3 regions of the Kitasatospora sp. Xyl93 genome follow, and region 1 is predicted to be linked to each of the others. Evidence: riboswitches for the same ligand, from Rfam matches in the RefSeq annotation. Region 1 holds a riboswitch; each other region holds the start of a gene.
The links. A riboswitch is a leader RNA that binds a small molecule or an ion and turns the genes downstream of it on or off. The one in region 1 is predicted to bind cobalamin.

Region 1 (10,064 bases):
AAGGTCGCGAGCTTGAGCCAGCCCTCGGTGGTACCGGTGAACCACTCCCGCTGCGGCGCGTCCAGCAGCGCCCCGACCAGGCTGCGCACCCGGTTGTACCCCTCGACCAGCGCGACACCGGCCGCCACCCCGAGCGCCCAGTTGCGCCCGCGCAGCAGCAGGATGCCCGCAACCAGGTACAGCAGGCCGTAGTTGAGGCTGCCGGTCTCGGCGTTCACCGAGGAGCCGCCGTAGTAGAAGACGCCCTTGAGGTACGTGGCGACGCCGACCTGGCCGAAGCAGTTGTACCCGGCCCAGCCGAGCAGCACCGCGCCCCAGCCGACGGCCACGCCGCCGGCCACGCGCATCGGACCCGTCCCTGTCATCCCGTATCCCCCGCCCCTTTGGGCCCGTCCCGGCCGTTCGCCCGCCCTCGGCTTCGCCGCCACAGGATGCCACACGCCGCAACGGAGCCGGAATTCCACCCGTTCGGCGGAGCGCGCGGTGCGGCCCACCTCACACCGCCGACCACCGGGCCGACGGTGCGGGCGGCTCAACGCACGTGCAGACCACTCCAGTCGACGTTCGCGCCGAAGGTGCCGGAGCCGCCGGTGAGCGCCAGCGGACTGCGGTACGTCGCGGTGACGTCCGCGGCCGAGTTGCGCGGCTGGTCCGGCAGCAGGTTGTTCGCGGTGAGCGACTGCCCCCAGACCGTCCAGATCGTCCAGGGCGTGCGCCGCAGGGTCTCCGGCTGGCGGGAGTTGACCGGGACGGCGAAGGACTCGGCCAGCATCCGCGGCTTGCCGTAGGCGGACAGCCCGTCGTAGTACCGCTTGGTCCACACCTCGCCGGTGCCGATCGGGTGCGCCGGGCTGCCGCTGTAGTCGTCCACCCCGACCACGTCGACGAACCGGGCGCCCGGGTAGTAGTCCCAGGGGTCCACGCCCGGGGCGCCGTCCCAGGACACCGGCGTCCAGACGAACAGCAGGTTGTGCAGCCCCCGGGTCTCCACCAGGTACCGGTAGGTGATCTTCCACAGCGCCTGGTACTCGGCCGGCTTCTGGCCCGCCCACCAGAACCGGCGGGAGCAGTCCAGCACGTTCATCTCGTGGTACGGGCGCAGCAGCACCGGCACGTCGTGGGCGGCCAGGTACTCCAGGTGGTCGGCCAGGTAGGAGAGGTCGGTGATCAGCGCGCGGTACTCGGGGGTGTCGTGCGCCGCGTCCACGACCCGCCCGAACCAGTCGGGGTCCTTGGCCGCCGGCGAGTTCGAACAGAGCACCCGGTCGAAGGACTTGACCTCCGAGCCGGGGTACGGCTGGTGGAAGGACATGCCGACGATCCCGGCCGGGCCGCCGCCGTTGTCGGGCAGTTCGGTGCTGCTGCCGTCGCAGTTCTGCTGCACGCCCGCCGCGCCGTAGCCGCCGTCCTCGGCGCGCGGGTGGCCGCTCCAGACGGCGGACAGCAGGTCGACGGCGTCGTCGGTGTACTGCCAGCCGGCCCGGCAGGTGGGCCAGCGGCCGGCCGAGTAGGAGCGCGGGTTGCCGACGCCCCAGCCGTTCTGGCCGTAGCCGGGGCCGAGGTCGGTCTCCACGAAGCCGGGCAGCTTGCCGGTGATGTCGGCGGCCTTCTTGTAGTAGTAGCCGACCTGCTTGGTGCCCCGGTAGTCCCCGTACTCGGGGTTGTTGCGCTCGTTGTGCGCCTCGACGTGCTGGCCGATCACCGTGCCGCCGCTCTGCCCGGTACGGGCCTGGGCCTCCAGGTCGGCGAGGAACTGCTGGACCGCGCGGGCGTTCGGCGAGGCCTGCGGGTCCCGGGCGAGCAGGTCCCGGCCGACCTCCGGCGGCAGGGTGCGTCCGGGAAGGCCGACCGACACCGGGACCCTCGGGGGCTGTTCGCCGTCGGCCCTGCCGTCGTGGTCGAGCAGGAAGACCGCTCCCGCGGCGACGAGGGCCCCGGCCGCGGCCAGGACGGCGGGCTTGCCGCGCAGGGCTCTGGGCAGGGCCACGGACCGCTCCTCCGGTTGCTCGCCGGCGCCGCCCCCCACGGACGCAACCGGAACACGCATGCGAAATGACTGTCCCGAGAGCCTGCCACACTCCCCCGGCCCCCGCGAACGGTCCACCGGGGCCGGAGTGTCCCGGCGGGCCGACCCGCCGGGGTCACCGGCGGCGGCGTCCCGGCAGGTCAGCCCGCCGGAGCCGGCGGGGTCCCCTGAACACCGGGCGCGGCCGAGGACGCGGCCTTGGCACGCTTGAGCAGCTGCCCCTTCACGTGCTCGGCGAACCCGGAGGCCGCCGCGGTCGCCGTGGCGTCCGGGGCGTTGCCGCCCTTCGCCGATCCCTCGACGGTGAAGTACGCGTACCGGCCCAGGCTGTTGTGGGTGCCCGTGCAGCCGGCGGCGGCGCAGAACGCCGGCGATCCGGCCGCGGGCGCGCCCTTGAGCTGACCGGCGAAGTTCTTCGTCGCGGTCTCGGCCTGGATCTTGTGGTCGAAGACCGCCACCCCGACGGTGACCGCGCTCTCACCGGACACGTACGTCGCCCGGAGCACCTGCTGGCACCCCTGGTCGCCGAGCACCTTGCCCAGCCCGCCGGTCGTGGAGTTCCCGTCCCAGCAGGGCGAGTCCAGAGCCACCACGGTCCGGTTCCAGGTGGCACCGTTGATCGTCACCTGGAGCGAGGAGAAGAGCGCTCCCGCGTCCTGCGGCGCCGGGTCGGTGGCGACCTCCCAGATCGGCTTCGACGGGTCGTCCGGCTGGCCGGGCGTGCCGGAGGCGCTCGGGTTGGCCGTCGGCGGGGTGGTGGTGGCCGTCGTGGGGCCGTTGTCCTTCTTGCCCTTGAACAGCAGCACGCCGCCGGCGGCCAGGCCGCCGACCACGGCGACCGCGGCCACCACGCCGATGACCCTCATCCGGCGACGGCGCTTGCCGTCGGCCTCGTTGCGGTCCGCCAGCGCGTCCCAGTCCGGCTCGACCCGCTGCGGCGGGACGGGCTGCTGGGGCTGCTGCTGCAGGTGCCACTGCGGCTGGGGGTTCGGCTGCGGCTGCGCGACCGGGTGCGGCTGACCGACCGGGTGCGGCTGGGGCTGCGGCTGACCGACCGGCGGGGCCGGCTGCGGCGCAGGCGCCACCGGATGCGGCACCGGAGGGATGGGCTGTGCGACCGGCTGCGCCGACGGCACGACCGGCCCGTACGAGGCGGGCGGCGGCCCGAAACCTCCACTCGGCGGCGGTACCGGACCAGGTACCACCGGCTGCTGACTCTGTGCGCCCCCCGGCCCGGCGGGAGGCGTTCCCTGCGGCCCCTGCCCAGGTACGCCAGTTCCGTCGCTCATGCGCCCAGATCGTAGGGCATCCGCATGACCACCGGTCCTCCCGGTGGCCATTCCGTATCGAAACCAGGACGCCCCGGCCCGGCTTCCGGAGTCGCCGAGGGCCATCGTCCGCCATGGTTCCGGCACGACCGGTTATCGCCCAGACACGCGGCGCCGCACTACATCTGGGGCCGCTTCAGGGAGACACCACTACATGTATGCTCACTCCTGCTGTCGATGCAGGGGAACCCGGTGCGAATCCGGGACTGCCCCGCAGCGGTGTGCGGGCGGCTCCAGCAGCCGTGCCCGCGAGTCCGAGTACCTGCCGACGGCGTGCGCCACGGCCCTCCCGCAGAGGCCGCGCCGGCACGAGCAGTACCCCTCCGGGCCTCGCGGGCGGGCCGGGGAGTCACCGTCGCGCGACGCCGTCTGCGTTCGTGCCGTGCTCCCCTGCCCCGATCGGCCCGGTGGCCCCCGATCACCGCCGCCGATCGCCGCCAGGAGAGAGCGCCTTGACCACCGCTGCCTCAGCCACCCTGCCCGCCCAGGGCTCCGGTACCGCCTTCACCGACCCGACGGTCTCCGACCCCGGCGGCGCCCTGCTGCGGCTGCTCACCGACCGCAGCACCGACCTCACCGAGGTCGACCCCGGCCACGTCGCCGCCGCCGCGCTGCGCGGCCGCCACGCCGGCTCGGACTTCGCCGAACTCCGCGGGCTGGCCGTGGACGCCGCCGCGTCGATGATCGCCGAGGACCCCCAGTACTCGAAGCTGGCCGCCCGCCTGCTCGCCCTGGAGATCGTCGACGAGGCGAACAGCCAGGGCTCGACGTCCTTCTCCGCCTCGATCGCCGTCGGCCACGCCGAGGGCCTGATCGGCGACACCACCGCGGCCTTCGTCGCCAAGCACGCCGCCGCCCTGGACGCGCTGGTCGACACCGCGGGCGACGACCGCTTCGAATACTTCGGCCTGCGCACCGTGCAGTCCCGCTACCTGCTGCGCCACCCGATCACCCGCAAGGTGATCGAGACCCCGCAGCACTTCCTGCTCCGCGTCGCCTGCGGCCTGGCGGTCGGCGACAGCGAGCAGTCGGTGCGCGAGGTGGCCGAGCTGTACGGCCTGATGAGCCGCCTGGAGTACCTGACCTCCTCGCCGACGCTCTTCAACTCCGGCACCCGGCACCCGCAGATGTCGAGCTGCTACCTGCTCGACTCGCCGCTGGACAACCTGGACTCGATCTACAACCGCTACGCGCAGATCGCCCGCCTCTCCAAGCACGCCGGCGGCATCGGCCTGTCCTACTCGCGCATCCGCTCGCGCGGCAGCCTGATCCGCGGCACCAACGGCAAGTCCAACGGCATCGTGCCGTTCCTGCGCACCCTCGACTCCTCGGTCGCCGCCGTCAACCAGGGCGGCCGCCGCAAGGGCGCGGCCTGCGTCTACCTGGAGACCTGGCACGCCGACATCGAGGAGTTCCTGGAGCTCCGCGACAACACCGGCGAAGAGGCCCGCCGCACCCACAACCTCAACCTGGCGCACTGGATCCCGGACGAGTTCATGCGCCGGGTCAACGCCAACGAGGACTGGTCGCTGTTCTCGCCGGCCGACGTGCCCGAGCTGGTCGACCTGTGGGGCGCCGACTTCGACGAGGCGTACCGCAAGGCCGAGCTGGCCGGCAAGGCCGTGCGCACCATCCCGGCGCAGACCCTGTACGCCCGCATGATGCGCACCCTGGCGCAGACCGGCAACGGCTGGATGACCTTCAAGGACGCCTCCAACCGCGCCGCCAACCAGACCGCGCTGCCGGGCCGCACGGTGCACTCCTCCAACCTGTGCACCGAGATCCTGGAGGTCACGGACGACTCCGAGACCGCCGTCTGCAACCTGGGCTCGGTCAACCTGGGCGCCCACGTGGCCTCCGGCGCCTCGGCCGCCGACCTGCTCGGCGCCATGGACTGGGAGCGGCTGGACGCCACCGTGCGCACCGCCGTCACCTTCCTCGACCGCGTGGTGGACATCAACTTCTACCCGACCACCGAGGCCGGGACGTCCAACTCCCGCTGGCGGCCGGTCGGCCTGGGCGTGATGGGCCTCCAGGACGTCTTCTTCAAGCTGCGGATCGACTTCGACTCCGCCGAGGCGAAGCAGCTGTCCACGCTGATCGCCGAGCGCATCATGCTCACCGCCTACGAGCGCTCCGCCGACCTGGCCGAGCAGCTGGGCCGCCACGAGGCGTACGGCGAGACCCGCGCCGCCCGGGGCGAGCTGCACATCGACCACTTCCCGAGCGCCGCCCCGCAGTGGGCCGACCGCTGGACGGCGCTGCGCGCCCGGATCGCCGAGACCGGCCTGCGCAACTCGCTGCTGCTGGCCATCGCGCCGACCGCGACCATCGCCTCCATCGCCGGCGTGTACGAGTGCATCGAGCCGCAGGTGTCCAACCTGTTCAAGCGCGAGACGCTGAGCGGCGAGTTCCTCCAGGTCAACCCGTACCTGGTGCGCGAGCTCAAGGAGCTGGGCGTCTGGGACCAGCAGACCCGGGACGCCCTGCGCGACGCCAACGGCTCGGTGCAGGAGCTGAACTGGCTGCCCGCCGAGGTCCGTTCGCTGTACCGGACGGCCTGGGAGCTGCCGCAGCGCGCGCTGATCGACCTGGCGGCGGCCCGCATGCCGTACCTGGACCAGAGCCAGTCCCTGAACCTGTTCATGGCGGCGCCGACCATCGGCAAGCTCAGCTCGATGTACGCCTACGCGTGGAAGGTCGGCCTGAAGACCACCTACTACCTGCGTTCACGCCCGGCCACCCGGATCGCCCAGGCCGCGTCCGGCACCGCCCGCGCCGCCGCGCCGGCGCCCGTGCCCGTGAACAGCCCGACCCTCACCCCGGAGCAGGAAGCCGCCATCGCCTGCTCCCTGGAGAACCCCGAGTCCTGCGAGGCCTGCCAGTGATGTCCCCGTCCGAAGACCGCAAGATGCTGCTCGACCCCGGCTTCGAGCTGACCCTGCGTCCGATGCGCTACCCGTCGTTCTACGACCGGTACCGGGACGCCATCAAGAACACCTGGACGGTGGAGGAGGTGGACCTGCACTCGGACGTCGCGGACCTGGCGAAGCTCAGCGAGGGCGAGCGCCACCTCATCGGGCGACTGGTCGCGTTCTTCGCCACCGGTGACTCGATCGTCTCCAACAACGTGGTGCTGAGCCTCTACAAGCACATCAACTCCCCGGAGGCGCGGCTGTACCTGTCGCGCCAGCTGTTCGAGGAGGCCGTGCACGTCCAGTTCTACCTGACGCTGCTCGACACCTACCTGCCCGACCCGGAGGACCGCAACGCGGCCTTCGCCGCGGTGGAGAACATCCCCTCCATCCGCCAGAAGGCCCAGTTCTGCTTCAAGTACATGAACGCGGTCGACCACATCGAGTCGCTGCAGACGAAGGAGGACAGGCGGGCGTTCCTGCTCAACCTGATCTGCTTCGCGGCGTGTGTGGAAGGCCTGTTCTTCTATGGCGCGTTCGCCTACGTGTACTGGTTCCGCAGCCGGGGCCTGCTGCACGGCCTGGCCACCGGCACCAACTGGGTGTTCCGCGACGAGTCCATGCACATGGACTTCGCGATGTCGGTCGTCGACACCGTCCGCGAGGAGGAGCCCGACCTCTTCGACGACGAGATGGCCAAGCAGGTGACGGAGATGCTGGAGGAGGCCGTCGAGGCCGAGCTCCAGTTCGCCCAGGACCTGTGCGGTGACGGCCTGCCCGGCATGAACACCGCGTCGATGCGGGAGTACCTGCAGGCGGTGGCGGACCAGCGCCTCGCGCGCCTCGGCCTGCCGATCCGCTACGGGTCGACGAACCCGTTCGGCTTCATGGAGCTCCAGAACGTCCAGGAGCTGACCAACTTCTTCGAGCGCCGGGTGTCGGCGTACCAGGTCGCCGTCGAGGGCACCGTCGCCTTCGACGACGACTTCTAGGACGACTTCTAGGACGAGAAGAACGAACGACAGCGGTGCCCCGCACGGCCAACGGCCCGTGCGGGGCACCGCTGTCATGTCCGTCGGCGACTTGTGCCACTCAGGTCCTGCGGCACTCTCCGGCGAGAACGACGACAGCTGGAGCGTCACCCTCCACGTCGGCGACATGACCGACTGGACCGCCCGCCCGATCACCGTCACCTCCCGGCCCTGAAGTCCCCCGCCCCGCCCGGCGTTCACGCCGGGCGGGGCGGCCGCAGGTCCACGCGCGCCCGTCCGGATGAACTCCCGGGCCGCACCGGCATTCCACGCCCGCGGACGACCGAGCCCCGGCTACGGTCCGGCGCACAGCCGAACGAAAGGGGTACACCGTGGCGACGACCGGCATCCTGGACTACGAGAGCGACGCGATCGTCCAGCTCATGAACATCGCCGAGGAGGACTGGACCGAGCAGGAGCTCAAGGACGCGCTCCAGCGGGCGATCATGCTGGAGCTCTCCACCATCCCGCCCTACGCCACCGCGCTCTGGTCGATCACCGACAAGACCCAGCCCGTCCGCCGCACCATCCGCGAGATCGTCTTCGACGAGATGTCGCACTTCGGCCTGGTCTGCAACATGCTCACCAGCATCGGCGGCACCGTGGCCCTCATCGACCCGCTCACCGTCCCCAAGTACCCCGGCGAGCTGCCGGGTGGCGTCAACCCGGGGCTGGAGGTCTTCCTCAGCGGGCTGACCCGCGAGTCCGCCACCCTCTTCTCCGACATCGAGAAGCCCGAGAACCCGCTGGCCTTCGCCGCGGACGGCAACACGATCGGCGCCTTCTACCAGCGCATCGCCGATGTCTTCCCGAACTTCGCGCACCTGCTGACCGGGCAGAACCAGGTGACCTTCCCGCTCGGGTCGGGCCACGGCGCGGGCAACGACATCGTCGCGATGAACACCATCGACGACGTCCTGAAGGCGATCGACATCATCCAGACCCAGGGCGAGGGCACCACGGCTTCCCCGGCCAATCCCTTCCCCGGGCCCACGGACGAACTCGCCCACTACTACGCCTTCAAGGAGATCGCCGTCGGCAAGAAGCTGGTGAAGAACCCCGCCACCGGGAAGTTCGAGTTCACCGGCCCCGACGTTCCGCTCCCGCCCACCGCACCGGTCGCCCGCGTCCCCGCCGGCGGCTGGGCGAACGACCCCGCCAACGCACCCGACGCGGCCACCGCCGCCGTGCTGCAGGAGTTCAACGCCACCTACACCGACATGCTGAAGGCCCTCCACGACGCCTGGCGCGGAACCCCGGACCGGCTGTTCGACGCGATCAGCGACATGGGCGACCTGGGCGACACCGCAGAGCGGATCAACGCCGTCAAGCTCCCCAGCGACCCCCACTCGACCTACGGTCCGGAGTGGCTCTTCATCCCGTAGGGGACCCGAACCGAGGCCGAGGGCCGGTGCGGACGGTGGTCCGCACCGGCCCCATTCCTGTCCGCCCGATATTTCACCCGGACGGACGCGGTTCCGCAGGCCTGGAGCGCGGGCGTGTTCAACGGCTGATATATCGAATATATGCTCGAAGAATACGACAAGGTATTGGTGTCGGGCGGACTGGGTTTCGTCGGCCGGCACCTGACCAACGCCCTGCTCTTCCTGGGCAAGGAAGTGGCGATCATCGACAACGCCCGGACCGCGACGAGCATCTCGGCGCCGTCCGGGGCCACCCTGCACATGCTGGACATCCGCGAGGTCGACGCCATCGCCGAGGCCGTGGACGACGCCGACCTGGCCTTCCACGTCGCCGCCAACGCGAACGGCACCCTGTCGGTGACCCAGCCCCGCCTGGACTTCGAGATCAACGCGCTCGGCACGCTCTCCTTCGCCGAGGCCCTCCTCAAGGCGTCCGTACGCCGGGTCGTCTACGTCTCGTCCGCGTCCGTCTACGGCATACCCCGGCGGTTCCCGATGGACGAGGACCACCCGACCCGCCCCTTCGTGCCGTACGGGGCGTCCAAGCTCAGCGGTGAGATCACCTGCCTGGCCCTCCACCGCGCCTGCGGGCTGCCCGTGGTGGTCGGCCGACCGTTCTGCGTCTACGGCCCCGGGGAGAACCCGCACGAGGCGATGGTCGAGGTCGGACGCTTCCTGCGCTGGCACCTCAACCACCGGCCCATCCAGATCGTGGGCGACATCGACCGCAAGACCCGCGACTTCGTCCACGTCACCGACCTGGTCCAGGGGCTGCTGACGATCGCCGACCGGGCCGAACCGGGCGAGGTGTTCAACATCGGCTCCGGCACCGAGGTGTCGATGCGCGACCTCGTCAACGTGATCGGGGAGGCCACCGGCGTCCCGCCCGAGGTCAGCGTGATCCCGGAGATCGAGGACGACACCTACCGGCTGGTCGGCGACATCTCCAAGCTCACGGGCCTGGGGTACCGACCGGCGGTCACGCTCGCCGAGGGTGTGCGCGACCTGGCCGACCACCTCGGTGCGAACCCGGAACTCCCCGGCAGCCCGACCATCTTCTCCCGCGGCCAGCACGGCGAGTCCTGATCCGCGCACCCGGCCGACGGCCGGGCGGCCACGACGGCCGGCGCGGGCACGGCCGCCGGGCCCGCCCGGAGCCGGCTGCCGTCGGTGCTCAGCAGGCCGGGCAGGACGGTCGCGATGCCGAGCCCGAGCGCGCACCCGGCAGCCGACACCGCCGGCCCGACCAGGACGGCCTCGGCCATACGAAAGGACGGGGCCGGTCCGGGAATCCCCGGACCGGCCCCCAACCGGCCTCGGCGAGTTACTCGTTCGGCACG
Region 2 (10,064 bases), 3.5 Mb from region 1:
CGTCCCCGGGTTCGTCCAGTCCGTCCAGGAAGGAGTAGAGCAGCGGGCGCAGCAGCCGGGCGGACTCGCCGCGGTGGGCGAGTGAGCGGCCGGTGACGCCGCTCAGGCCGGCCGGGTCCTGGGCCAGGGCCAGTTCGAGCTGGGCGGCGAGGTCCCCGTCCGGGTCGAGGACGGGCGCGGCCTGGCCGAAGGCGTAGCCGGGGGAGCGCGGGTCGAGTTCGGCGGCGCCGGTGGCGACGAGCACGGTGGGGCGCTCCAGGGCGGCGCCGTAGACGGTGACCGAGCCGTGGTCGCCGATCACGCAGTCGGCGGCGACGAGCGCGGCCTGCCAGCCCTGGTGGGGCGGGATCAGGCGCAGGCCCATCCGGCGGGCGCCGTCGAGCAGCGCCTCGGGGTCGTGGCGGCTCCAGACGTTGGGGTGCAGGACGACGGCCACCGTGTACTCGTCGGCGGGGAGCCGGCGGACCAGCCGCTGGGGGAGGTCGGGGCGGCGGCCGAATAACGAGTGCTCGCTCCAGGTGGAGCTGACGACGACGAGCCGTCGGCCGCAGGTGGCGCCGAGCGCGGCGCGGTAGCCGTCGCGGGAGCGCCGGCTGCCGAGCATCCGGTCGAAGCACGGGTCGCCGACGACCCGGGCGACGTCCAGCGCCTCGGGGCAGGAGTCCCGCAGCCGGTCCAGCTGCTCGGGGTGGGAGAGGCCGAGGACGTCCACGAACACCCGTCCGCGGTGGGTGAGTTCGTTGCGGGACAGGCCGGCGGCGGTGACCGTGTCGCCGGTCGACTCGGTGACCAGGCGGTTGTAGCCGGCGCCGTGCGGGAGGACGACGAGGCGGGCGTCCAGGCGGTGCATGGAGGAGTGGACGGCGCAGGCGACGGCCAGGTCGAAGCGGCGGCGGACGGCGTCCTCCCAGTCCAGCACGGTGAAGCCGGGCAGGCCGTGCAGGTACTCGTCCAGGGCGCGGTCGGCGAAGGCGGAGCCGGGGTTGACGGTGAAGTACCGCTCGATGCCGTCCGGGCTCAGCAGGGTGAGGACGTCCAGGACCCGGGTGGCCGAGGTGAGGGTGCGGGCGACCGCCAGCACGCGGGCCCTGACTGGTCGGGTGTTCCAGCGGTCGGCGGGCCAGACGTGGGGATGGGACGGCACACCATGATCGTACTGGTCGGGCCCGGTCCCGGCCGGGGTTTGCGGGTGTCAGCCGGCGGCCGCGGTGGGCTCGTGGTGCTCGGCGGCGGTGCACTCGTCGAGGAGGGGGCGCATGGCCTCGTCCACGAGCCGGTAGCGCACCACCCGTCCGTCCCGGTCGCCGGTCACCACGCCGGCCGTGCGGAGCAGCCGCAGGGCCTGGGAGACGGCGGGGTCGCGCATGCCGGTGGCGACCGCGAGGTCGGTGACGGCGAGCGGGCCGGCCCGGTGGAGGGCGAGCAGCAGGGCGAGCCGCCCGGGGTCGGCGAGCAGCGAGAACCGCTCGGCCCAGGACCGGACGTGCGCGGGCTCGCCGATCGCGGCGATGGCCTCGCAGACCCGGTGCCCGTCGATGGTGCGGTGGCCCGCGCGGTCGGCCGGTACGAGATGCATGCGGACATTCTTGCAGGCGGCGCCCTGTGATCCTGGACACCTGCGCAGGTGCGCAGCCTTGCACCCGTGGGGCCCGGCCCCTACGGTGTTCCCCGCCGTGGTGCTCGGGAAGACCGGTGACGGATCCTCAGGGATCCCAGCCCGGAGCGGCCCTCGCCACTGTGATCGGGTCGTTCCTCCGCCCACGGAGGAACGTCGTCCGTACCCATGAAGCCACTGGGCGCCCCGCGCGCCTGGGAAGGCGGGTACGGGCGTCCCGTCAGCCAGGAGACCGGCCACGGCATCTCACGAGGTTTTCCACGAGGTGCTGGAGCGTGATCCGCAGATGACCCTGCCCGAAACCGTCGCCACCGGGGCGAAGACGGCCCCCTCCGCGCTGCCGAGCTTCCGGTGGCGGCGCGAGGACACCATCCGTACGGCCGGGTTGATGGGGGTGATCCTGGCCATGCACGTGGTGGCCTTCGGGACGCTCGTCTTCCTGGTCGCACCCGAGCGGTACGCGGTCGGTACCCAGGCCTTCGGGGTGGGCCTGGGTATCACCGCGTACACCCTCGGCATGCGGCACGCCTTCGACGCCGACCACATCGCGGTGATCGACAACACCACCCGCAAGCTGATGGCGGACGGCAAGCGGCCGGTCTCGGTGGGGTTCTGGTTCGCCCTCGGGCACTCCTCGATGGTGGTCGTGATGGCCGCCCTGGTGGCGGGCGGCGCGCAGCTGGCGAACACGCTGATGGACGACGAGTCGACCACCCACAAGTGGCTCGGCATGATCGGGACGACCACCTCGGGCGTCTTCCTCTACCTGATCGGCGCGCTCAACCTGGCGGCACTGCTCGGCATCCTCAAGGTGTTCCGGGCGATGCGGGCCGGGCAGTTCGACGAGCGGGAGCTTGAGGCGCACCTCGACTCGCGCGGCTTCATGGCCCGGGTGCTGAACCGGGCGACCCGGTCGATCACCCGACCGGGGCAGATGTTCCCGGTGGGCATGGTGCTGGGCCTGGGCTTCGACACCGCGACCGAGGTCACCCTGATGGTGATGGCCGGCTCGGGCGCGGCCTCCGGGCTGCCCTGGTACGCGATCGTCTGCCTGCCGCTGCTGTTCGCGGCCGGGATGAGCCTGTTCGACACCCTGGACGGGACGTTCATGAACTTCGCGTACCAGTGGGCCTTCGCCAACCCGGTCCGGAAGGTGTACTACAACCTGACCATCACCGGTCTGTCGATCGCGGTCGCCTTCGTCATCGGCACCATCGAGCTGGTCGGGGTGCTGCACGAGAAGCTCGACCTGACCGACCCGGTCTCCGGGTTCATCGCGGACATCTCGCTGGACAACGTCGGCTACGGCATCGCCGGGCTGTTCGTGCTGGTCTGGGCGATCGCGATCGGGTACTGGAAGCTCGCCCGGGTCGAGCAGCGCTGGACGCCGGGCCAGGAGGCCTGAGCGCCCGTCCCGCGGGTCGTCCCCGGGGCCGCGGCACGGCCCCGGGCGGGGGCGGGGCGCACGGCGCGCGCCCGGAGGTGAGGGCGCGGTCGCGCGGGGGGCGCGCAAGGAGCACCGGGGGTTCTGCCGGGGGTGCTCGGCGGGCGCTTCGGGCCGGGGGTTCGTAGGCTCGACGCATGGCGGATGCGTACGCGGGGCGGCGGGAGCGGGTGAGGGAGCACTGCAGTGCGGCCGGGGCCGATGCGGCGCTGATCACCCGCGCGGCGAACGTGCGGTACCTGACGGGCTGCGCGCCCTGCGGGGCGAGCCTGCTGCTGACCAGGGAGCGCGCCCTGCTCGCGCTGCCGGACGATCTGCCGCCGGACGACTCCGGGGAGCACCTGATCGCTCCGGACGTCACCAGGCTGCCGGTGGCGGCCGGCTCGGACACGGCGCTGGCCGCCGCGACCGCCGCCGCGCGGTCCGGGGTGTCGGGCCTGGCCGTGGAGGAGCACGACCTGACCGTCACCCGGCACCGGGCGGTGGCCGGCCTGACCGAGGGGGCCCGGCTGGTGGACCTCGGCCAGACGGTCGAGCGGCTGCGGGTGGTCAAGGACGAGCGCGAGATCGCGGACCTGCGGATCGCCGCGGAGATCGCCGACCAGGCGCTGGGCGAGCTGCTGGAGTCGATCCTGGTCGGCCGCACCGAGCGGCACCTGGCGATGGAGCTGGAGCGCCGGATGATCGACCACGGCGCCGACCGGGCGGCCTTCCCGGTCTCGGTCGGCACCGGCAGCCACTCCGGCCAGGCCGCCCACCAGCCGACCGACCGCCGGGTGGAGGAGGGCGACTTCCTGACCGTGGTGATGGGCGCCCAGTACCGCGGCTACGGCGTCTCCACCGCCCGCACCTTCGTGATCGGCGCCGCGCCGGCGCCCTGGCAGGTGGAGCTGCACCGGCTGGTCTTCCGGGCCCAGCGGGCCGGGCGGGAGGCACTCGGACCGGGCGTGGAGCAGTGCGTACCCGACCGGGCGGCCCGGCAGGTCCTGGAGGCGGCCGGCCACGCCGAGGCCTCTCCGCACCCGGTGGGCCACGGCATCGGGCTGGAGATGCGGGAGGCGCCGCGCCTCGGCCCGGCGGACATGGGTAAACTGGACAGCCGCGTGCCGGTCACCGTCGGCCCAGGAGTCCACCTCCCGGGCAAGGGCGGCGTCCGGATCGAGGACACGCTCGTCGTGCGCCCCCTCGAGGAGGGCGGGCCCGAGCTGCTCACCATCACCACCAAGGAGCTCCTCGCCCTGTGACCGCGGCCCCCGGGGGCCGCGGGCGGCAGGACGCAAACCCTTGGTTCCTTGACAGCTATACAGGAGTTAGTGCGCCCGTGGCTTCCACGAACGATCTCAAGAACGGCATGGTCCTCAAGCTGGAGGGCGGCAAGCTCTGGTCCGTCGTCGAGTTCCAGCACGTCAAGCCCGGCAAGGGCCCGGCCTTCGTGCGTACCAAGCTCAAGGAGGTCCTGACCGGCAAGGTCGTCGACAAGACCTTCAACGCGGGCACCAAGGTCGAGACCGCGAACGTCGACAAGCGCGGCATGCAGTTCTCGTACAAGGACGGCGAGAACTTCGTGTTCATGGACATGGACACCTACGACCAGCTGACCGTCGAGCCGTCGGTCGTCGGCGACGCCGCCAAGTACCTGCTGGAGGGCTTCGAGGCCCTGGTCGCCACCAACGAGGGCGCCGTCCTGTACATCGAGCTCCCGGCCGCGGTCGAGCTGACCATCGCCCACACCGAGCCGGGCGTCCAGGGCGACCGCTCCACCGGCGGCTCCAAGCCGGCCACCCTGGAGACCGGTGCCGAGATCGCCGTGCCGCTCTTCGTCACCACCGGTGAGAAGGTCAAGGTCGACACCCGCGACGGCAGCTACCTCGGCCGGGTGAAGTAAGTCCGTGTCGGCCGCACGCAGCAAGGCCCGAACCCGGGCCTTCCAGATCCTCTTCGAGGCCGACCACCGCGGGGTCGACCCGCAGCAGGTCCTCGCCGACTGGGTGGCCCGCGCCCGCGAGCCCAAGCCCGACGAGGGCACCCCGCAGGTCGGTGAGTACACCATGGAGCTCATCGAGGGGTACGTCCAGCACGCGCGTCGCATCGACGACCTGATCGAGCAGTACGCCGTGGGCTGGACGCTCGACCGGATGCCGATCGTGGACCGCAACGTCCTGCGGCTCGGCGCGTACGAGCTGATCTGGGAGGACGGCGTCCCGGACGCCGTCGTCCTGGACGAGGCCGTCGAGATCGCCAAGGAGTTCTCCACGGACGACTCCCCGGCCTTCGTCAACGGCATGCTCGCCCGCTTCCTGGAGCTGAAGCCGGGCATCCGCCGGTAGGCGGATCGACCTCCCGGACGGCCGCCGGACCCGAACAGGTGTCCGGCGGCCGTTCCGCGTTTCACCCGGGCGGCGTAGGGTGGTTCCTACTCGTCAGTAACTTGACGTCCGGAAGCACGCGCGAAGGGCAGGTCCCCCCACATGACCACGGCGATCCGCAGCGAGTTCGACCAGGGCATCGCCCTGACCAGGCACCCCGAGGAGGCCGGCCGCTACGAGGCCGAGCTCGGCGCCGGCTGGCAGATCGGCGGCGGGGTGAACGGCGGACTGCTGCTCGCCGTGGCCGGACACGCGCTGTCGCTGGAGCACGGCACCCACCCGGACCCGGTGTCGATCAGTGGTTACTACCTGTCCGCCTCCACCCCCGGCCCGGCCACCGTCCGCACCGAGGTGCTGCGCACCGGCCGCGGCCTGTCCACCGGCACCGCCTCGCTCAGCCAGGACGGCGTCGAGCGGCTGCGCGTGGTGGCCAGCCACGGCGACCTCGCCGCCGCCGACGGCGAGGTGCGCACCAGCGCGCGGCCGCCGCAGCTGCCGCCGCCGGACCAGTGCGTCGGCGTCGAACACGCGCCCAAGGAGCTGATCGCCCAGGCCGCCCTGCTGGAGCGGTTCGACCTCCGGCTGGACCCGGCCACCATCGGCTGGGCGCTCGGGCAGCCCTCCGGCAACGGGCGGATCCAGGGCTGGTTCCGGCTCGCCGACGGCCGCGAGCCCGACCCGCTGCTGCTCCTGCTGGTCGCCGACGCGCTGCCGCCGGTCACCTTCGACCTCGGCCTGCCGGGCTGGGCCCCCACCGTCGAGCTGACCGTGCACCTGCGCGCCAGGCCGGTGCCCGGCTGGCTGCGGGTCACCCACGCGACGCGCAACCTGGCCGGCGGCTACTTCGAGGAGGACGCGGAGGTCTGGGACGAGTCCGGCCGCCTGGTCGCGCAGTCCCGTCAGCTGGCCCGGGCGCCCCGGCAGGCCTGACCCCCGGGCTCCGCATTACCGGTGGTTACATTCCTGTGACACGCCGTACGTGTGCGGCGCGCGCGGATGGGGATGAAGACGGTCAAGCGGCGAGCCCGCCGCTTGACCGTCACCCTCACCGCCGACGCCGAAGCCAGGAGCCATCGATGAGTCAAAAGGGTCGCGCCCGCCGTAACTCCGACTGCACCGCCGGCGGCTCGCGGCCCGTGGTGCGGGCGTCGCACCGGCCGCGGCGGGCGGAGGGCGCCGAGCAGGCGTTCGTCATCGGGGTGCTCACCAACGCCGCGGACTTCGCCCGGGCCCGCGCCTGGGGAGTCTGCGACGCCCCCGACCACGAGCGCTACCTGGCCGACACCGCCGACCTGCTGGCCGAGGCACTGGAGCGGTTCGACAGCGTCCGGGCCCGGATGTTCCACCCGCAGGACTTCGAGGAGTTCTGCGTGCTGCACGGGCTGGACCCGGCCGAGCCCGCCGCGCGTGACCGCTACCTGGCCAACCCGGCGCTGCAGACCCAGCTGCTCGCCTACCAGGGCGAGGAGCTGGCCGGGGACTTCGTGCCCCGCCTGGTGCGCGCCCGGGAGAACGGGCTGACGCTCTGCCACGCCGACCTGCTGCTCGACGGGGGCCTGTACGGGGGCGCGGGCGCGCCCGACGAGGAGCACACCGCCTGGGTGCGCGCCGCCTACCAGCGCGGGGGCGAGGTCTTCCGGCGGATGCTGGTCGGCGCGGGCGCCGGCGTGTACGAGCTGCGCCTGCGGGTGGACGCGCCCGGCGGGGCGCTGACCGCCGCGGCGCGGGTGCTCCAGTGGGAGGACGGCGTGGTCCGGATCAACGACGAGGACCTGGAGCTGGTCTGCGCGGTGCTCTGCACCGGGCTGGCCCTGGAGCTGCCGGGGGTCGCGGTGCTGCACGGCTCGCAGGGCTCGGCGGCGTCCTGCGGGGAGTACCTGCAGGCCTCCTGGGCCTGGTCGAGCGGCGGGCAGGACTGGGCGCCGGCGGACCGGCCGGTCCGGCTGGACGGCGTGGCGGCGCAGCCCGGCTACAGCCTGGGCACGGTCTGCTGAGGCCGCCGCCCGGAATTGCCGCCGGACACCGCGGCGCGGCCCCCCGGACGAGGGAGCCGCGCCGTGACGTTTCTGCTTGTCGGCACTACCGGAACGAGTGCTGGACCGTGCCTGGATCCGCTGGCGGGAGCCGGTGCGGTGAGCCTCAGCCCGCGTCCTCCTCGCGCACCGCACGGCGCGCGTCGGGGTTCAGCACGCCCCAGGAGATCAGCTGCTCGGTGAGGATCGACGGCGACTGGTCGTAGATGACGGCCAGGGTGCGCAGGTCGTCCTGACGGATCGACAGCACCTTCCCGTTGTAGTCGCCGCGCTGGCTCTGGATGGTCGCCGCGTAGCGCTGCAGCGGGCCGGCCTTCTCGGAAGGGACCTGGGTCAGTCTCTCCAGGTCGAGGACCAGGCGCGGCGGCGGCTCGGCCGCACCGCCCGGCGTGCCGCCGGGCAGCAGCTCCTGCACCGGGACGCCGTAGAACTCCGCCAGCTCGGCCAGACGCTGCACGGTGACCGCACGGTCACCACGCTCGTACGAGCCGACGACGACTGCCTTCCAGCGGCCCTGGGACTTCTCCTCGACACCGTGCAGGGAGAGACCCTGCTGAGTGCGGATCGCTCGGAGCTTGCCTCCGAGTTGCTTCGCGTAGTCGCTGGACATTGATCTCCCCGGACGAGATTGCTTCGCGTTCAGTGGTGGGTCACGGGCGATTGCCGACGCCGTTACCGGTGGGTCCGACGTCCGTCTCGTAACTCACTGTGAGGTTACGTAGAGTAAAGTAGTTGCGTCAAGCCGAATGGGGCAGTCGTGCGAATGGCCCGCATCGTCGGCGCGTCCGGAGTGTTAACCCCCGGAAGCGGAATGATGGACGTCTGTTTGCCGTCCCGCGCGCTGGTAGGATGACCCGAAGCCCGCGCCCGGTCGGCGGGGGCTGTCCCAGACATCCTTTAAGACCCGTCCCGTGAGGCGGGGAAGGAGGTCCGCTTCGGCATGACCACACACCATGAACCGACGCCCCGGCCGCCGCACCAGGTGCTGGACGGCACGGACATCGCCCGGGTCGTCACCCGGATAGCGCACGAGATCGTCGAACGCGCCAAGGGCGCCGAGGACGTCGTGCTGCTCGGCATCCACACCAGGGGCGTCCACCTCGCCCGCCGCCTGCACGGCCGGCTGGCCCAGATCACCGGGCGCGAGATCCCGCTGGGCACCCTGGACATCACCATGTACCGGGACGACCTGCGGCTGAAGCCCGCCCGCGCCCTGGAGCACACCGAGATCCCGCCCGGCGGCATCGACGGCAAGCTCGTCGTCCTGGTCGACGACGTGCTCTTCTCCGGGCGCACCATCCGCGCCGCGCTCGACGCGCTGAACGACATCGGCCGCCCGCGCGCCGTGCAGCTCGCCGTCCTGGTCGACCGAGGCCACCGCGAGCTGCCGATCCGCGCCGACTACGTGGGCAAGAACCTCCCCACCTCGCTGCGCGAGGCCGTGCAGGTGCGCCTGTCCGACAGCGACGGCGTGGACGCCGTCCTGGTCGGCGACCGCGACTTCACCGCGCGCTCGACGCAGGCCCTGGCCCCCCAGCCGTCCGAACCGCACCTCCCGGAGTAGCCCGCGTGAAGCGCCACCTCGTCTCCGCCGCCGATCTCAGCCGCGACGACGCGCTGCTGATCCTGGACACCGCCGAGGAGCTGGCCCAGCTCTCCGGCCGGGCCGTCAAGAAGCTGCCCACGCTGCGCGGCCGCACCGTCGTCAACCTCTTCTTCGAGGACTCCACCCGGACGAAGACCTCCTTCGAGGTCGCCGAGAAGCGACTCTCGGCCGACGTCATCAACTTCTCCGCCAAGGGCTCCTCGGTCTCCAAGGGCGAGAGCCTCAAGGACACCGCGCTGACCCTCCAGGCGATGGGCGCCGACGCGGTGGTCATCCGCCACCACGCCTCCGGCGCGCCGGCCCGGCTGGCCCAGTCCGACTGGCTGCACGGCAGTGTGATCAACGCCGGTGACGGCACCCACGAGCACCCCACCCAGGCGCTGCTCGACGCCTTCACCATGCGCCGCCACCTCAACCCGGGACCGGCGGCGAACGCCCTTCGGCGAGGGCTGGACGGGCGCCGGGTCACCATCGTCGGCGACGTCCTGCACAGCCGGGTCGCCCGCTCCAACGTCCACCTGCTGAACACCCTCGGCGCGCAGGTCACCTTCGTCGCCCCGCCCACGCTGCTGCCGATCGGGATCGAGAACTGGGCCTGCGAGATCAGCTACGACCTGGACAGCGTGCTGCCCAAGACGGACGCGCTGATGATGCTGCGGGTGCAGCGCGAGCGGATGAACGCCGCGTTCTTCCCGACCGAGCGCGAGTACAGCCGCCGCTACGGCATGAACGGCCGCCGGATGGCCCAGCTGCCGGACCACGCGATCGTGATGCACCCCGGCCCGATGGTCCGCGGCATGGAGATCACCGCCGAGGTCGCCGACTCGCCGCGCTGCACCGCGGTCGAGCAGGTCGCCAACGGCGTCTCCGTCCGGATGGCCGTCCTCTACCTGCTCCTCGGCGGCGCCGTCTTCGCCGACGCCCCCGCCGACGCCCCCCGTACCGACTCCGTGGAGACCGCCCAGTGAACGAGCGCAGCGAGCGAACCAGCGACACGGTC
Region 3 (10,064 bases), 830 kb from region 1:
CTGTCCCGCGGGCTGCCCATGGGTGGGCTCCTCTCCTCGCACTACATCCGTAGTGTCCGTCTGCCGGCACCGTACTACAGATGTAGTTCGCGGGGCACTGCTGCTGTAGTGAATTGGCTCGCCCGAGGAGAAGGGCCATGATCGGACCCATGACACCCCCGCGCCCGATCCTGATCGCCGACGCCGCCATCGCCCTGATCGCCGAGCGCGGCCTGCGCGGGCTGACCCACCGCGCGGTGGACGAGGAGGCGGGCCTGCCCGCCGGCTCGACCTCCAACCTCGCCCGGACCAGGGCCGCCCTGCTCGAACTCGCGCTGACCCGGATCGCCGAGCGGGAGACCGAGGACCACCCGGACCTCATCGCCGAGCCCCCCGCGGCGGCCCCGCCCACCCCCGCCGCCGCGCGGGACCTCCTGGTCCGGGTCGGCGCCGATCTGCTGCACCGGGCGCTCACCAGCGGCCGCCGGCTCACCGTGGCGCGGCTGGAACTCGCCCTGGAGGCCACCCGGCGGCCCGAACTGCGGGTGGTCTACGACCGCTTGGGCGGGCGCTTCGCCGACATCGCCGCGGCGCTGCTCGCGCAGTGCGGTTCGGCCGAACCGACGGCGGACGCCCGCCGTCTGATCCGCTGGTGCGACGGGGTGCTGTTCAACGCGACGGCGGGCAGCGGGCACTGGAACATCCCGGCGCCGGAGGAACTGCGCGACGAGGTGGCGCGCTACCTGGCCGCGCTGCTCGACCGGCGGTAGCCCGCCGCCCCCGTCCCGGCCGCCTACCGCCCGGCCGTCTACCGCGCGGCCGTCTACCGCGCGGCCGTCACCCGCGCGGCCACCGCCGGCTCGCAGCGCCCCCGACCCCGAGCCCCGGCCGCCGAACTACGCGGCCCCGCCCGGCCCCGCCGCGAGGTCCCGCGCCGCGAAGTCCGCCGCCGCGGCCGCGAAGGAGGACGCCAGCGCCGGTGCGCCCGCCCAGTGCAGGTGCAGGTACGAGGCGTGCACGTTGCCGCCCGCGAAGCCCTCCGTGCGGGGGCCGGTCGGCAGGCGCCAGCCCCAGGCGGGGAGTTCGCCCGCGCCGGGCTCGCAGACCGTGCGGTGGAACTCGTGGCCGCGCAGCCTGGTGCCGGCCGGGGCCAGCGGGGAGTCGTGCAGGGCGACCGCCTCCCGGTAGCCGAGGGTGAGCCGTTCGGTCATCCGGGCGTCGGTGGGCAGCACGCCGCACATCGGCAGACCGTCCAACTCCCGCCCCAGGTAGAGCAGTCCGGCGCACTCGGCGGCGATCGGCCCGCCCGCGGCCGCGAACCCGGCGATGGCGGCGCGCAGCGGGGCGTTGCCGCTCAGCTCGCGCACGTACAGCTCGGGGAAGCCGCCGCCGATGACCAGGCCGGCCGCCCCCTCGGGCAGTGCCGAGGCGTGCAGCGGGTCGAACGGGACCACCTCCGCGCCCGCCGCGCCGAGCAGTTCGGCGTTCTCGGCGTACGAGAAGGAGAAGGCCGGGCCGCCCGCGACCGCGATCCGCGGCCGGCCGGCCACCGGGGTGGCCTCGGCCGACGGGTCCCACGGCTCGGCGTCCAACTCCGGGGCGGACCGGGCGAGTTCCAGCACGGCGTCCAGGTCGACCGAGGAGGCCACCAGTTCGCCCATGTCGGCGACCGCCTTGAGGGCCTCCGCCGAGCGCTCCACCGCCGGGATCAGCCCGAGGTGGCGCGACGGAGTGGCGACCGCCGCGGAGCGGCGCAGCGCGCCCAGCACCGGGACGCCGGAGCCCTCCTCCAGGGCCTCGCGCAGCAGTTGCTCGTGCCGGTCGGAGGCGACCCGGTTGAGGATCACCCCGGCGAGCCGCACCTGCGGGTCCCAGGAGGCGAAGCCGTGCACCAGCGCGGCCACCGAGCGGGACTGCGAGGAGCCGTCCACCACCAGCACCACCGGCGCCCGCAGCAGCTTGGAGACGTGTGCCGTGGACGCCAGCTCCCCGCGCCCGGAGGCGCCGTCGAACAGGCCCATGACCCCCTCGACCACCGCGACGTCCGCCCCGGCCGCGCCGTGCAGGAACAGCGGCGCGATCCGCTCGGGCCCGCACAGGAAGGCGTCCAGGTTGCGGCCCGGGCGCCCGGCGGCGAGCGCGTGGTAGCCCGGGTCGATGTAGTCGGGGCCGACCTTGTGCGGCGACACCGCCAGCCCGCGCGCGGCGAGCGCCGCGATCAGGCCGGTGGCGACGGTGGTCTTGCCGGCGCCCGAGGAGGGCGCGGCGACGACGAGGCGGGGGATGCTGCTCAACGGTCTACCACTCGATGCCGCGCTGGCCCTTGCGGCCGGCGTCCATGGGGTGCTTGACCTTGGTCATCTCGGTGACCAGGTCGGCGAAGCCGGTCAGCGCGTCGGGGGCGTACCGGCCGGTGATGACGACGTGCTGGCTTCCCGGGCGGTCCGCGAGCACGGCCACCACCTCCTCCGGGTCGATCCACCCCCAGTGCATCGGGTAGGTGAACTCGTCCAGCACGTAGAAGCGGTAGGTCTCGGCCGCGAGGTCCCGCTTGACCTGCTCCCAGCCCTCCTTGGCCGCCTCCTCGCTGGACATCTCCTGCTCGGCGGAGCGCTGGATCCAGGACCAGCCGGAGCCCATCTTGTGCCAGTCGACGGTGCCGCCCTCGCCGGAGGCGCCGAGCACGCGCAGCGCGTTCTCCTCGCCGACCTTCCACTTGGCGGACTTCACGAACTGGAACACCCCGACCGACCAGCCCTGGTTCCAGGCCCGCAGCGCCATGCCGAACGCGGCCGTGGACTTGCCCTTGCCGGGGCCGGTGTGCACGGCGGTGATCGGCAGCGTACGGCGCTGGCGGGTCGTCAGGCCGTCTTCGGGGACGCTCTCGGGGACACCCTTGGGCATGTCGGCTCAGGCCGCCTTTCGCATCGAAGCAGTCGAAGTGGCACCACGGTTCCCGGTGCGGTTCTCGCGGACGAGCGAGGCCACGCCCTCGGCGCGCAGCTCGTCCAGGCTGACGGCGGTGCCGCCGAGCAGCCCGGCCAGGGTACGGGCCAGGCCCAGGCGGACCGGGCCGGACTCGCAGTCCAGCACCACGCTCGCGGTGCCCTGCGCCGCGAACAGCGCGGCCGCGCGGCGCGACCGGGCGAGCGCGTCCTGCCCGCCGGTGGCCCGGCCGTCGGTCACCACGACCAGCAGCGGGCGCCGGCTCGGGTCGCGCAGCCGCTCCACCCGGAGCACCTCGTGCGCGCGCAGCAGGCCGGCGGCCAGCGGGGTCCGCCCGCCGGTGGGCAGCGACTCCAGCCGGGCCGCGCCGACCTCCACCGAGGAGGTGGGCGGCAGCGCCAGCTCGGCGCCGGCGCCCCGGAAGGTGATCATGCCGATCTTGTCGCGGCGCTGGTAGGCGTCCATCAGCAGCGACAGCACCGCGCCCTTGACGGCGGTCATCCGCTGCCGGGCGGCCATCGAGCCGGAGGCGTCCACCACGAACAGCACCAGGTTGGACTCCCGTCCCTGGCGCACCTGTTCGCGGAAGTCGTCCTTCTTCAGGACCAGGGCCCGCCCGGTGCGCCCGCGCGCCGCCTGGTGGGGCGCGGCGGCCTGGAGGGTGGCGGTCAGGTGCAGCCGGCCGAGCACGCCCTGCGGGCGGCGGGCGCGGATGGTGTGCCCGCCGGTGGTCTCGGCGGGGGAGCGGCGGCCCTGGGCGCCGTGCCCGGTGCCCTTGACGGTGAACAGCCGGGTCCGGTACGGGTCCCCGGCCGCGACCGGCGCCGACTCCCGCGCGGGGGAGGGCTGTTGGGCCGGTACGGGCGGCTGCGCGGGCTCCTCGGCGGCCTCCGGGCCGTCCGGGCCCTCGCGGCCGTCGAGACCGCCTTCGGGGCCGGACGGCTCGGGGGCGCCACCGCCGTCGGGGCCACCGCCGTCGGGACCGTCCCCGTCCGGACCGCCGTCCTCCGGACCGCCGTCGGGACCGGGCCCGTCACCCTCGGGCTCCGGGTCGTCCTGCTGCGCGTGCTCCTCCAGCGTCCGGTCCAGCTGCTCCTCGTCCAGCCCGGGCGCGTCGAAGGGATTGCGGCGGCGCCGGTGCGGCAGCGCCAGCCGGGCGGCCTTGCGGACGTCCTCCTCCAGCACCTCGGTGCGCCCGTCCCAGGCGGCCAGCGCGACGGCGGTGCGGGCCATCACGATGTCCGCGCGCAGCCCGTCCACCTCGAACGCGGCGCAGACGGCCGTGATCTGACGCAGCGCCACGTCGGCCAGCTCGACCTGGGGCAGCAACTCCCGCGCCGCGGTGATGCGTTCGGCGAGCGCCCGCTCCTCCTCGGCGAACCGCGCGGCGAAGCCGGCCGGGTCGGTGTCGTACGCGAGCCGTCGGCGGACCACCTCGGCGCGCTCGGCCGGGTCCCGGGTGGCGGCGATCTCGACGGTCAGGCCGAACCGGTCGAGCAGCTGCGGCCGCAGCTCGCCCTCCTCCGGGTTCATGGTGCCGACCAGCAGGAAGCGGGCCGCGTGCCGCACCGACACGCCCTCGCGCTCGACGTAGGAGCGGCCCATCGCGGCGGCGTCCAGCAGCAGGTCCACCACGTGGTCCTGGAGCAGGTTCACCTCGTCGATGTAGAGCACGCCGCGGTGGGCCCTGGCGAGCAGTCCGGGCTCGTAGGCCTTGACGCCCTCGGCCAGCGCCCGCTCCAGGTCGAGCGAGCCGACGATCCGGTCCTCGGCCACGCCGACCGGCAACTCGACCAGCTGGGAGGGCCGTTCGGAGGCGGACGGGGAGACGTGCGGCCCGTCCGGGCACTGCGGGTCGGGCGCGCCCGGGTCGCAGGCGAAGCGGCAGCCGTCCACGGTGGCGATGGACGGCAGCAGGCCGGCCAGCGCGCGCACCATGGTCGACTTCGCGGTGCCCTTCTCGCCGCGCACCAGCACGCCGCCCACGGCCGGGGAGACCGCGTTCAGCAGTAGCCCGAGCCGCAGGTCGGCCATGCCGACGATCGCGGTGAACGGATAGCGGACGTCGGTCATGCGTCACTCCCAGGGGCCCCGGGCGGCAGGAACGGCAGCGATCCGGCCGCCGGCACCCCGCCCTCGATCAGCTTCCACAGCGCGTCGGTGTCCGCGTGTTCCTCGATCAGGTCGCCCAGCCGGTCCAGCCGGGCCTCGCGCGCCGCGGCGAAGGAGGTGTCCGGCGCCGGGACGAACGCCCGGCCGGACGACTCGGCGACCTCGCGCAGGAGTTCACGGCGGAACCCGTCGTTCTCCAGCGCGCCGTGCCAGGTCGTGCCCCGGACCGCGCCCACCCGGCAGCCGTCCAGGAACGGGGTGCCGCCCTCGACCGCCACCACCCCGTGGTGGATCTCGTAGCCCTCGACCCGCTGCCCGTACGCCTCGCCGACCGGCCGCGCCAGCACCTTCTCGGCGCCGAACCGCACCCGGGTCGGCAGCAGGCCGAGCCCGTCGACGGCGCCCGCCTTCGACTCGACCTCGTCCACGATGGAGTGCGCCAGCATCTGGTAGCCGCCGCAGACCCCGAGGACCGGCAGTCCGGCCGCCGCCCGTGCCTTCAGGGCCGGCTCCAGGCCGCGCTCGCGCAGCCAGGCGAGGTCCGCGACGGTGGCCCGGGTGCCGGGCAGCACCACCAGGTCGGCGTCGGCCAGCTCCTCCGGCCTGGTCGCCCAGCGGACCAGCACGCCCGGCTCCTGCGCGAGCGCGTCCAGGTCGGTGAAGTTGGACAGCCGGGGGAAGCGCACCACGGCCACCCGCAGCACGTCCGCGCCGAGCGGTCCGGGCCCGTCCGTCCGGTCGACCACGGTGGACAGGTCCAGCGAGTCCTCGGCGTCCAGCCAGAGCCCGGGCAGCATCGGCAGGGTGCCCAGCACCGGACGTCCGGTCAGCTCGTGCAGCATCTCCAGCCCGGGCGCCAGCAGCCGCGAGTCGCCGCGGAACTTGTTGACGAACCAGCCCGCCACGTGCCGCTGGTCCTCCGCCGACAGCAGTGCCAGCGTCCCGTACATCGCGGCGAAGACCCCGCCGCGGTCGATGTCCCCGACCACCACCACCGGCAGGGCGGCGGCCGTGGCCAGGCCCATGTTGGCGATGTCGCGGTCGCGCAGGTTGATCTCGGCCGGCGAGCCCGCGCCCTCGCAGACCACCACGTCGTAGCGGCTGCGCAGGTCGGCCAGGCACTCCAGGGCGCGCTCCAGCAGGACGGGCTTGCGCTCGCGGTAGTCCAGCGCGCCCACCTCGGCCACCGGCCGGCCGAGCAGCACCACCTGGCTGCGGCCGTCCGCGCCGGGCTTGAGCAGCACCGGGTTCATCGCCGCCTCCGGCTCCACCCGGGCGGCCTGCGCCTGCATCGCCTGGGCGCGGCCGATCTCGGCGCCGTCGGCGGTGACGAAGGAGTTGAGCGACATGTTCTGCGCCTTGAACGGCGCGACCCGCACGCCCTGGCGGGCGAGCCAACGGCAGATCCCGGCCGTCACCACGCTCTTGCCCGCGTCCGAGGTCGTCCCCGCGACCAGCAGCGCGTTCGTCATGCCCGCCCCCTCTTCTTCATCAGCGTCCGCAGCAGGACGTGCCCCGCGACCGTCGTACCCAGCGCCAGTGCGCCCACCCGCCGGGAGAGCGCGCAGGCCCGTTCGATGTCGTCCACCGTGACCGGGCGCAGCTCCGCGCCCAGCACCGGCCGGTCCTCCACCTGCTCGCCGTACCGCAGCGTCCCGCCCAGCCGCACGCCCACCGCGCCGGCGAACGCCGCCTCGGCCTGGCCCGCGTTCGGGCTCGGGTGCGCGGAGCCGTCGCGCCGCCAGATCCGCCAGGCGGTCCGGGGTTCGGGCGCGGCGGCCACCGTCAACAGTGCCGTCAGCCGGGCGCCGGGCCAGCCCGCCAGGTCGTCCAGCCGGGCCGAGGCCCAGCCGAACCGGGCGTAGCGCGGCGAGCGGTGGCCCACCATGGCGTCCAGGGTGTTCACGGCGCGGAAGGCCAGCAGTCCGGGGGTGCCGGCCAGGGTGCCCCAGGCCAGCGCGTTCACCACGGCGTCGGCGGTGTTCTCGGCCACCGACTCGACCACGGCCCGGGCGATCTGCTGCCCGTCCAGCGCGCTCGGGTCCCGCCCGCACAGGTGCGGCAGCCGCTCCCGGGCGGCCGCGAGGTCGCCCGCGGCGAGCGAGCGGCCGATGGTGCGCGCCTCCCGGGTCAGCGAGGTGCCGCCGAGCACGGTCCAGGTCGCGGCCGCCGCCAGCGCGGCCCGGCCCAGCGGGCGCCGGCCCACCGTACGGTCCAGGGCGAGCGCGCCCGCCGCGACCGCGCCCACGCACAGCGCCGTGTACCCGGCCCCGGCGGCGCGGCCGTCGCGCCACACCCTGCGCTCCAGCCGGATCGCGGCGCTGCCGAAGACGGCCACCGGGTGGCCCCGGCGGGGGTCGGCGAAGCGGGTGTCGGCGGCGTAGCCCGCGGCGGCGCCGAGCGCGAACGCGGCGGCGCGGGTCAGCGGGCGCGGAGCGGGGGAGGCGGTGGGCGGGGTCATCGGCCGCACGGCGGAAGGCAGCTCGGAGTCCGGCCGGGCGGGGCAGCCTGCATCGCGTGCGTGTCCTCACTCAGGGTCCGCGCCCTGGATCGACGTGACGGGGGCGAGAGTCTCCTGGCTTCCGGGTCGAACGCACTCCCGGAGCCTTCCAGCGGCCGTCGACGGCCCGCCGTGGCGATGTTCCGAGCGTGCTCCCCGGTGACAGTGGCGGGACCGCGCCGGACTTCCACCGGCTTCCTCTCCATGCCTCCGTTTGGCCCCAGGATCCCATCACGGGCCCGAACCGGGAGTCAACCGAGGTCACGGAGGGGTTGGTCACACGCCGGCCCGCTGGCACCCCGTGGGATCGCCCGGCACCGGCAGGCGCCGGCAGCGGCACCGGCCCGGGCGGTCGCCCTCCCGACCGTCCCCTCCTCGGGCCCGCCCGCCCGCCGCCCGCCCGCCGCCCGGGCGACCCGGACGGCCCATCGGGGTGGCCGTCCGGGTGGCCGTCCGGGCGGGGCGCAGGTGAACTGGTGCTCGAACACCGTCCGGTCCGAGAGCAACAGAGCGGGGAGCGATATGCGTTGGGGAACCGCCGCCGTCGTGGCGGCCGCCGCGGTCGGGGCCACCGCGGCCGGGGCCGCCGTGCTGGTGATCGGCCGTCGGGCCTCCGAGCGGATGGTCCGTCCGGCGCCCGCCGTCCAGGAGTCGGCGCCGGTGGTGGTCCGCGGCCTCGCCCCCGGCCGGGTCACCTTCACCCGCGGCCCCGCGAGCCTGCGCCCCGGCCGCTGGGCGGTCGAGTGGGCGGACGGCGGGCACGCGGTGGTCGAGGAGGTCCTGCACGGCGACGAACGGGGCGTCACCCGCCGGCTGGTCCGCGCCGACCGGGGCACCCTCGCCCCCGGGACCGAGGTCCGCTTCACCCCCCGGGTCCACCTCGGCGACCCCTCCGAGGCGCTCGGCCTGGCCTTCGCCGACACCGCCGCCGACGGCGAGCTCGGCGCGCTGCCCGCCTGGCGGCTCCACGGCAAGCGCGGCACCTGGGTGATCCTGGTGCACGGCCCCGGGGCCGACCGCCAGCAGACCCTCCCGGTGTTCCCCGTGCTCGACCGGCTCGGCCTGCCCGCCCTCGCCGTCACCTACCGCGGCGACCGGGGCGCCCCCGACTCCCCGGACGGGCTCAGCCACTTCGGCGAGACCGAGTGGCGCGACGTCGAGTCGGCGGTACGGCTGGCGCTCGACAGCGGCGCGGGCAAGGTGGTCCTGTACGGCTGGTCCCTCGGCGCGACCATGGTCCTGCAGACCGCGGCCCGCTCCGTCTGGTCGCACGCCGTCCGGGGCCTGATCCTCGACTCTCCCGTGCTCGACCTCCCGGCCTCCGCCCGCCGGGACGCCGCCCGGGCCGGTTTCCGGGGCGTCGCCGCAGAGCTTGGCGCCCTCGCCGCCGAGGGCCGCACCGGCGTCGACCTCGCGGACTCCGCCCGTCTCGCCGAGGGCACCGACCTGCGGGTGCCCACCCTCGTCCTGCACAGCCCGGAGGATCGGATCGCCCCCTTCGGCACCGTCGAGAAGCTGGCCGCGGCCCGCCGCGACGTGGTCAGCCTCCAGCCCTTCCCCGGCGCCGACCACGCCACCCTCTGGAACACCGCCCCGGACCGCTACACGGAACTCCTCCGCCGCTGGCTCACGCCGCTGCTGTAGCCCGGGAGCCCCCCCTCGCGCGCGCCGCGTTTTCGGCCGGGTCACGACGGTTTCCCGCCGCGCTTCCCCCCGGTCCGCGAATGGCGCTTTCTCCCGTTCCGCCCGGCGTGCACGAGAAGTCGGCCCGGCCGACTTCTCGTGCGGTGCGCTTCCCCCGCCCCGCCCGCCATCCGTCCGGAATCGGGCTGGACAGCCCCGCCGGGCCGGGGCGGCGCGGATCCCCCGCGCGAAAACCACCCCGCGGTCGGGGGCAACAATGGGCCCCGGCTCGTTACCCCCCACCCGTACGCAGGGTGACCGGGCGAGCATTCCCGGCAACCGGGGGGTGACGAGTGGCATGGCCAGGTCACACGTTTCCGGCCAGGCGGTATGCCGTTGTTGCCCGATCTTGCGGAGGTGCCGCCACCGGTCGCCCGGTCGTACGGACAACCGGATGTGACAGAAGGCCGGTGCAAGGGGAAGACTGCTCGACGTGACGTCTCGGAACCCGCGCGACCGTGATGCCCCGCTCCCGCCGACGATCGGTACCGGTGCGACGGTGACCCGTCTCCCCGGAACGGCCCAACGGCCCGCCGGTGGCAGGCCGGGCGGGGCGGGTGTCCCCCGTAACGGAGTACCCCGGCGACGAGGGCCCGCTCCGGCTCCCGGGCGCGGCAGGGTTCCCGTGCCGGAGGGCTTCCCGGCACCCGCCGAGCTGGCGCCGCTGGCCCGCCGGATGCTGGTGGACGCCGTCCGGGTCGCCCGCTGGGCCGGCGAGCTGGCCGAGGTCGACAAGCGCGGCGAGCTGCTCCCGGAGGACGCCCGCGCGGCGGGCCGGGCGCTGGCCATGACGGTCGGCGCGGCCACCAAGGCCTGGGGGCGGGCGCTGCTGGTGGGCCTGGTG

Region 2: it holds a riboswitch for cobalamin, as region 1 does, so the genes downstream of both, nicT (Nickel transporter NicT) here and ACZ5GH_RS22685 (ribonucleoside-diphosphate reductase subunit alpha) in region 1, are expected to answer to the same signal.
Region 3: it holds a riboswitch for cobalamin, as region 1 does, so the genes downstream of both, ACZ5GH_RS26115 (cobalamin biosynthesis protein) here and ACZ5GH_RS22685 (ribonucleoside-diphosphate reductase subunit alpha) in region 1, are expected to answer to the same signal.

What each region holds. Positions count from the first base shown of each region.
Region 1 is NZ_AP029185.1:5,065,868-5,075,931, reverse strand. Features, by position in the region: gene ACZ5GH_RS22700 (hypothetical protein) at 1-365, opposite strand, end outside; gene ACZ5GH_RS22695 (glycoside hydrolase family 26 protein) at 533-1,987, opposite strand; gene ACZ5GH_RS22690 (hypothetical protein) at 2,167-3,111, opposite strand; cobalamin riboswitch at 3,513-3,638, shown strand; gene ACZ5GH_RS22685 (ribonucleoside-diphosphate reductase subunit alpha) at 3,831-6,242, shown strand; gene ACZ5GH_RS22680 (ribonucleotide-diphosphate reductase subunit beta) at 6,242-7,261, shown strand; gene ACZ5GH_RS22675 (hypothetical protein) at 7,338-7,475, shown strand; gene ACZ5GH_RS22670 (ferritin-like domain-containing protein) at 7,633-8,685, shown strand; gene ACZ5GH_RS22665 (NAD-dependent epimerase/dehydratase family protein) at 8,827-9,810, shown strand; gene def (peptide deformylase) at 10,049-10,064, opposite strand, start outside.
Region 2 is NZ_AP029185.1:1,609,194-1,619,257, reverse strand. Features, by position in the region: gene ACZ5GH_RS06715 (hypothetical protein) at 1-1,144, opposite strand, end outside; gene ACZ5GH_RS06710 (ArsR/SmtB family transcription factor) at 1,193-1,576, opposite strand; cobalamin riboswitch at 1,658-1,870, shown strand; gene nicT (Nickel transporter NicT) at 1,902-3,020, shown strand; gene ACZ5GH_RS06700 (M24 family metallopeptidase) at 3,197-4,303, shown strand; gene efp (elongation factor P) at 4,381-4,944, shown strand; gene nusB (transcription antitermination factor NusB) at 4,949-5,386, shown strand; gene ACZ5GH_RS06685 (thioesterase family protein) at 5,528-6,355, shown strand; gene ACZ5GH_RS06680 (hypothetical protein) at 6,502-7,419, shown strand; gene bldD (transcriptional regulator BldD) at 7,565-8,068, opposite strand; gene pyrR (bifunctional pyr operon transcriptional regulator/uracil phosphoribosyltransferase PyrR) at 8,399-9,022, shown strand; gene ACZ5GH_RS06665 (aspartate carbamoyltransferase catalytic subunit) at 9,028-10,032, shown strand.
Region 3 is NZ_AP029185.1:5,894,434-5,904,497, forward strand. Features, by position in the region: gene ACZ5GH_RS26085 (FAD-dependent monooxygenase) at 1-20, opposite strand, end outside; gene ACZ5GH_RS26090 (TetR/AcrR family transcriptional regulator) at 138-749, shown strand; gene ACZ5GH_RS26095 (cobyrinate a,c-diamide synthase) at 876-2,273, opposite strand; gene cobO (cob(I)yrinic acid a,c-diamide adenosyltransferase) at 2,278-2,883, opposite strand; gene ACZ5GH_RS26105 (putative cobaltochelatase) at 2,890-4,998, opposite strand; gene ACZ5GH_RS26110 (cobyric acid synthase) at 4,995-6,509, opposite strand; gene ACZ5GH_RS26115 (cobalamin biosynthesis protein) at 6,506-7,498, opposite strand; cobalamin riboswitch at 7,606-7,738, opposite strand; gene ACZ5GH_RS26120 (alpha/beta hydrolase family protein) at 8,060-9,181, shown strand; gene ACZ5GH_RS26125 (hypothetical protein) at 9,846-10,064, shown strand, end outside.